3 regions of the Telluria mixta genome follow, and region 2 is predicted to be linked to each of the others. Evidence: riboswitches for the same ligand, from Rfam matches in the RefSeq annotation. Region 2 holds a riboswitch; each other region holds the start of a gene.
What was found. A riboswitch is a leader RNA that binds a small molecule or an ion and turns the genes downstream of it on or off. The one in region 2 is predicted to bind thiamine pyrophosphate.
Positions count from the first base shown of each region.

Region 1: another riboswitch for thiamine pyrophosphate. It lies ahead of P0M04_RS18500 (TonB-dependent siderophore receptor); the one in region 2 lies ahead of P0M04_RS28660 (D-amino acid dehydrogenase).
Region 3: another riboswitch for thiamine pyrophosphate. It lies ahead of thiC (phosphomethylpyrimidine synthase ThiC); the one in region 2 lies ahead of P0M04_RS28660 (D-amino acid dehydrogenase).

Region 1 is NZ_CP119520.1:4,153,928-4,156,187, reverse strand. It holds gene P0M04_RS18505 (DUF535 family protein) at 1-928, shown strand, start outside; TPP riboswitch at 1,040-1,139, shown strand; gene P0M04_RS18500 (TonB-dependent siderophore receptor) at 1,224-2,260, shown strand, end outside.
Region 2 is NZ_CP119520.1:6,501,851-6,504,110, forward strand. It holds gene P0M04_RS28650 (hypothetical protein) at 1-58, opposite strand, end outside; gene P0M04_RS28655 (hypothetical protein) at 237-908, shown strand; TPP riboswitch at 1,197-1,301, shown strand; gene P0M04_RS28660 (D-amino acid dehydrogenase) at 1,263-2,260, shown strand, end outside.
Region 3 is NZ_CP119520.1:1,527,096-1,529,355, forward strand. It holds gene P0M04_RS06715 (HEAT repeat domain-containing protein) at 1-52, shown strand, start outside; gene P0M04_RS06720 (DUF971 domain-containing protein) at 49-333, shown strand; gene P0M04_RS06725 (MOSC domain-containing protein) at 330-1,175, opposite strand; TPP riboswitch at 1,310-1,413, shown strand; gene thiC (phosphomethylpyrimidine synthase ThiC) at 1,492-2,260, shown strand, end outside.

The DNA.
Region 1 (2,260 bases), 2.3 Mb from region 2:
GATGGCCCGTCGCCGCCAGCACAGCCTGTCGTCGTGGGTGCTGTGCATCGCGCGCAGCCTGCGCGTGCTGGCGTATTACCGCGACCACCGCGCGCTGTGCCAGCTCGGCGTCTACCGCAACCACGTCGCGAAAGACGCCAGCGAGGACCTGTTCCATCACCTCAGTCACCGCGATTACCTCATCAAGGGCTTGAGTCCGCGCCAGCGCGTGCAGGCCGTGCTGAGCCACTACCGGTTCGAGGAAACGACGTTCAACGACGGCTACCTGGACGCCGTCTACGGCCAGCGCGGCCTGCCCCTGTGGCACCACCAGGATGACGGCAGCACCTTCATGATCCAGCTCGAGATGGCCTCGCGCAGCAATGCCGAAGGCGACCTGACTCTCGCCCTCATCGCGGACGGCAAATGCCTGCACCGCCTCTCCTTCAGCTGGCTCGAAGGCGACATGGTGGGCGTCGACATGCCCGTCGTCGCGTTCATCGCGCGCAACCAGGGCCGCTGGATCGATTCCGGCGCCGCGTTCGAAGCGTTCGAGCGCGTCTTCCCGAACAACTCGCCCAGTTTCTTTTGCTTCGCAGCCATGCAGGGCATCGCACTGGCGCTCGGCATGGACAAAGTGGTCGCAATCCGCAGCGACGCGCATATCGCCTACGATCCCGATCCGGAAAAACATTTCGCCAACGCGTATGACGGCTTCTGGAAGATCCTCGGCGGCGAGGAGATGCCTGGCCGCGACGGCTATCTGATCCCGCTGCCGTTCTACGTGAAGCCGCTGTCCGAGATGCCGTCCAAGCACCGCAAGCGCGCGGCGCTGCGGCGCGAGCACTGGCGCCTGATCGGCGACGCGTCCCGCGCCGTCATCCAGCGCCATCTGCTGCATGCGCGCGCGCATGTGGTGCATCCGGCGGCGGTGCCCGAGCCGGCCTGATCCGCATGAACGGGGCCGGCGACGTCACGCTGGCCTCGTGCGGGAACCATTCGCTTTACAACATGTCTATTGACAGACGCACCACCATGGGGCGCGTCTGTGCTACACTCGCGCCTTCGCTAGGGGTCCTGGGAGTTCGCTTCCCGGGTGAGAGATACCCTTCGTACCTGATCTGGATAATGCCAGCGAAGGAAAGCGCAACGCAGTTCCCATCCTTGTTTGCCCTTCTCCCCGTTGGCTCCGGCTTTTAAAAAAAGCAGCGCGCCCATTGCCGGCGCGCGAAAACGAGCAAACCATGAACCGTCAACTGAAGTACTCCATCCTGGCCTGCGCGCTGATGCAAGCGTACGCGCACGTCGCCTACGCGCAGGTACAAGACACCCGCCCCGTCGCCGAAGTCGTCGTGACGGGCAACCGCTTCATCGCCGTCGACCGCGCCAGCGTCGGCGGGTTCGGCGAAGCGTCGCTGTTCGACACACCGGCCTCCATCACCGCCATCGGCCGCACGCAGATGCAGGACCTGTCGATCCGTTCGACGACCGAGGCGATGCGCTTCGACGCGTCCGTCGCCGACGCCTACAACGCCGTCGGCTATGCCGAGCAGTTCTCGATCCGCGGCTTCGCCCTCGACAACAACTACAGCTACCGCAAGGACGGCTTCGCGATCCCGGGCGACACCCAGATCCCGCTGGAGAACAAGGAACGCATCGAAGTGCTGAAAGGCCTCGCGGGCCTGACGGCCGGCATCGCCACGCCGGGCGGCATCGTCAACTACGTGACCAAGCGCCCGACGAATGCGCCGCTGCGCTCCGCGACCGTGGAAGTGTCCGAGCGCGGCACCCTGTACGGTACCGTGGACCTGGGCGGCCGCTTCGAGGACCGCCGTTTCGGCTACCGCATCAACGCGGCCGCCGCCGACCTGCATCCGTACGTGCGCGGCGCGAACGGCGACCGCCAGTTCGTGTCCGCCGCCTTCGACTGGCAGATCACGCCGGATGCGCTTCTGCAGCTGGACATGGATTACCAGCGCAAGGCCCAGATCACGGCGCCCGGCTTCCAGCTGATCCAGGGTACGACGTTGCCGACCGGCGTGTCGGCCAGGATGCTGCTGAACGACCAGCCGTGGACGCGTCCCGTCACGACGAAGGACAGCAACGTCGGCCTGCGCTTCGAGTACAAGCTGGCGCCGGACTGGCTCGCAACGGTGTCCGGCAACAAGCACTGGTTCAAGCGCGACGACTTCACCGCCTTCCCGTACGGCTGCAGCAACGAGGGCGCGGGCTATTATCCGGGCTACTGCGCGAACGGCGACTACGACGTCTACGACTACCA
Region 2 (2,260 bases):
GGGCCAGGGCCGGGAGGGAAGCGGCGCACAGCGCCACGCCGAAGATCAGGGCTTTCATAGGATGACCTCGTTGTAATGTTTTACCGAAGTTTATCAAATGAAATCATATGCACAATTGGCTGCAACACCTGCTTACATTGTCGTTCCGGGCGGGATTACAACAGACCGGAGCGCAACATTTCCACTGCAGCAACCGCCCCGCTACAATCGCGGCCTCAACCACTGAAAGGTCATCGATGTTCGCGAAATACACCGTGCTGGCCGCGGCCGCCCTGCTGGCGGCGGGCACCGCCAACGCGCAAGTCGGCGTAACGGCCGATCTCGGCACCACCGGCGTGGGCTTCCACGTCGTCGTGCCGATGGAAACCTATTTGAACGGCCGCTTCGGCGCCAACTACTTCCGCCACAATTTCGACAAGACCTCCGACGGCGTCGATTACGATATCAAGGGCAAGCTGCAGACGATCGACGTGCTGTTCGACTGGTACCTGACCGAAGGCAGCAGCTTCCACCTGACCGGCGGCCTCGTCTACAACGGCAACAAGTTCAATGCGAAAGCGAAGCCGAACGGCCTGGGCGGCTACACGCTGAACGGCCACGCCTACACGGCGGCCGACGTGGGCCTGCTGACCGGCCGCATCGACTACCGCAAGGCCGCGCCCTACCTCGGCATCGGCTGGGGCAACGCACTGGCGCGCGCGTCGCGCTGGACCACCAACGTCGATCTCGGCGTGTTCTACCAGGGCAATCCGAACGTGACGCTGACCAGCGTCGGCTGCAAGACGTCGGACACCGTCTGCAAAGCCCTCGCCAGCGACCTTGCCGCCGAGCGCCTGCACCTGCGCGACGACGTGGACTCGCTCAAGCTCTATCCCGTCGTGCGCGCGAGCATCGGCTACCGGTTCTGACGGTTCGAGCGGCGCGCCGCGTCCCGCGGCGGTGCGCTACGATGCGGCCATAGGAGGCCCATCATGAACCGCCATCACGCACGCTTGAGCCTACTGCTCCTCGCCTGCCTCATGCTGGTGGCCTGCCAGGACCGGCGTGAACCGGTGAAACCCACCGTCACGCTGGCCACGGCCACCCTCGCCGTCACGGCCTGACCGCGCGCCCGCCGCGCGGCCTGCCCCGCTTTCCGGCCCCGTCCGCGGGCCGGCGCTCCTCTGCAACCTCGTGGTAGAATCCTCGCTGCCATAAGGCAACGCTAGGGGTCCTGCAGCCGCCACCGCGGCCGCGGGTGAGAAACACCCTCCGAACCTGATCTGGGTAATGCCAGCGAAGGGAAGCATGCGGAATCCGGTCGCGCACCGGCTCCGGTTCTCTTTGCCGGCTCCACCCGTCGTACCCACGAGGAGCCGCATGCATCATCCCGTTTTCAATCGAGTCTCGCCCCCATGAACGTGATCGTCCTGGGCGCCGGCGTCGTCGGCACGGCATCCGCCTGGTACTTGCGCGAAGCCGGCCACGACGTCACCGTGATCGAGCGCCGGAGCGGCCCCGCGCAGGAGACGAGCTTCGCGAACGGTTGCCAGATCTCCGTCTCGCACGCCGAACCGTGGGCCACGCCGGCAGGCCTGCTGAAGGTCGTGCAGTCGCTCGGCCGCGCGGATGCGCCGCTGCTGTTCCGCCTGCAGGCCGACCCGCTGCAATGGCGCTGGTGCCTGCAATTCGTGCGCGAGTGCGCGCCCGGCCGCGTGGCCGCCAACCTGCGCCGCATCGTCGCGCTGGCCGAATACAGCCGCCGCAGCCTGCAGGCGCTGCGTGCGCGCCTTGGCATCGAGTACGACGGCCTCACGCGCGGCATCCTGCACTTCTACACGGACGAACGCGAGTTCGAGCGGGCCTGCCACGCGGCCGCCGCGATGCGCGACCTGGGCTGCCCGCGCATGACGGTCGACGCCGATGAGGCCGTGCGGATCGAGCCGGCGCTGGCGCCCGTGCGCCGCAAGCTGGTCGGCGGCGACTTCACGGCCACCGACGAATCCGGCGACGTCCACCGCTTCACGACGCAGCTCGCGGCACGCGGCGCGGCGGCCGGCATCCGCTTCATCTACAACACGACGGTCACGCGCCTGCTGGCCGAGGGCGACCGCATCCGCGGCGTCGAAATCATCGATGCGGACGGCCGCCATCGCGTGCTGCATGCGGACGCCGTCGTCGTCGCGCTGGGCAGTTTCTCGGTCGGGCTGCTCGCACCGCTGGGCATCCGGTTGCTGATCTACCCTGGCAAGGGCTATTCGGCCACCTACCCCATCCTCGA
Region 3 (2,260 bases), 2.5 Mb from region 2:
AGTGCGCAAGTCGGTGCGGCTCGCGCTCCAGCAGATCGGGGCGCAGGCATGACGGCGCTGCCGGAGACCATCGAGAACCACGCCGCGCAGGGCGTGCTGGCGCTGCACTGGCCGGACGGCCGCAGCGCCAGCGTCACGCACGCGCGGCTGCGCGCCCTGTGTCCGTGTTCCGAATGCCGTGCGCAGCGGCGGGCCGGGATCGACATCCGGGAAGATGCCGGCGTGCGCCTGGCCGCCATCGAACCTGTCGGTGCCTATGCGCTGAACCTGACGTTCAGCGATGGGCATCGGCGGGGCATTTACCCGTTCGAGATGCTGGCGACGTTCGATTAAAAGGCGATCTCGGTCGTCAATTCCTGCCCGAGATGCAGCTCGCGGCCGGCCCCCGACGTCACGATGCAATTCATGCCCAGGCACACGGCACCTTCCATGCGCGGATTGGCGCGGTAGGTCTGCAGGATGTCGAGCGGATCCGGTCCGCGGACACCCGTCGCCTGGTCGATGGACGGGATCGGGCAGCGCGCGCACGGCTTCACGGGACGGATCGCCAGGTCGCCGATCGTGAGCGTCGCCAGGAAATCCTCTTCGCAGGCATCGAGGCCGTCGACGACGAGATTCGGGCGGAAGCGGTCCATCGGCAGCGTATGGCGGCCGGCCGCGACGAGGCGCGCATTCAGGTCGTCCAGCGACGCCTGGCCGATCAGCAGCAGCGGATACCCGTCGGCGAAGCGCGTCTGCGCTTCCACGCCATCCGTCCACTTGGTGCTCGTCGGGCGCACGACGTCGCGGTGGAAACGCACGAGGCGGCACGGGGCTTGCACCGCGTTTGAAAACCAGTCGGCCGCCGCGTCGCCGCAATCGGCGGCGTCCACCGTGTCGTCCCAGATCTTCACCGTGCGTTTCGGCGCGGACTCGTCCCAGGCGAGCGGCAGCACCAGCGGATCCATGCCGGGCCCATGGACGCGCAGCGCGGCGCCGTCCGGCAGCGGCCGGATCAGCGACATGCGCGGATGCTCGCGCTGCGTGAGGAACTGGCCGTCTTCCGTCACCAGCATCCATTCGCGGTCGTGCACGCCCAGTGCGAACAGACCGGATTCGAGCACGGTGGCGGACCGGACGGCGATGCCGGCGCAGGATTTGATCGGGTACAGGAGCAGATGGGTGAGCAGGGCCATGGATCGGTTCGTTCTGATGGGATCTGGAGAGACAGGCCGATAGTATGCACCAATCCACACCGCGGTTCCTGTTTGCCAATCCCAAAAAACCCGCGTACACTCCGTCCCGTCGTTTCGTGGCCTGCACGAAACGACACCAATGCTAGGGGTCCTGCGCCGTCATCGATGGCGTGGGTGAGAAATACCCTCCGAACCTGATCTGGATAATGCCAGCGAAGGGAAGCTCGAAAAGTCTACGTGCACGTTCGTTCGCACTACGCATCTTCGTACTCCTTAAGCTGGATCGCCGATCTTCAGTGACCAACAAGGAGTACACTTGAACGCCGATCCGAAATTCCTCTCCGCCAGCGCCACCGTCGACGCCGCCGCTGTCGCGCCGCTGCCCAATTCCCGCAAGGTCTACGTGACGGGCAGCCGCCCGGACATCCGCGTGCCGATGCGCGAGATCACCCAGTCCGACACGCCCGCGTCCTTCGGCCATGAACCGAACCCGCCGGTGTGGGTCTACGACACGTCCGGCCCGTACACCGATCCGGACGCCGCCATCGACATCCGCTCGGGCTTGCCCGCGCTGCGCGCCGACTGGATCCGCGAGCGCGGCGACACCGAAGAACTGGCCGGCCCGTCGTCGCACTACGGCGTCGAACGCCTGAGCGACCCGAAGCTGGCCGAGCTGCGTTTCAATCTGCAGCGCAAGCCGCGCCGCGCCGTGCTTGGGCGCAACGTCACGCAGATGCATTACGCGCGCCAGGGCATCATCACGCCCGAGATGGAATACGTCGCCATCCGCGAAAACCTGCGCCGCCAGGAGTACCTCGCCGCCATGGAAGCTGCCGGCCCCACGGGCAAGCGCATGGCGCAGATGATCGGCCGCCAGCATCCGGGCCAGTCGTTCGGCGCCAGCATCCCGCGCGAGATCACGCCCGAATTCGTGCGCGAGGAGATCGCGAAGGGCCGTGCCATCCTGCCGAACAACATCAACCACCCGGAATCGGAACCGATGATCATCGGCCGCAACTTCCTCGTGAAGATCAACGCGAACATCGGCAACTCGGCCGTGACGTCGTCGATCGGCGAGGAAGTCG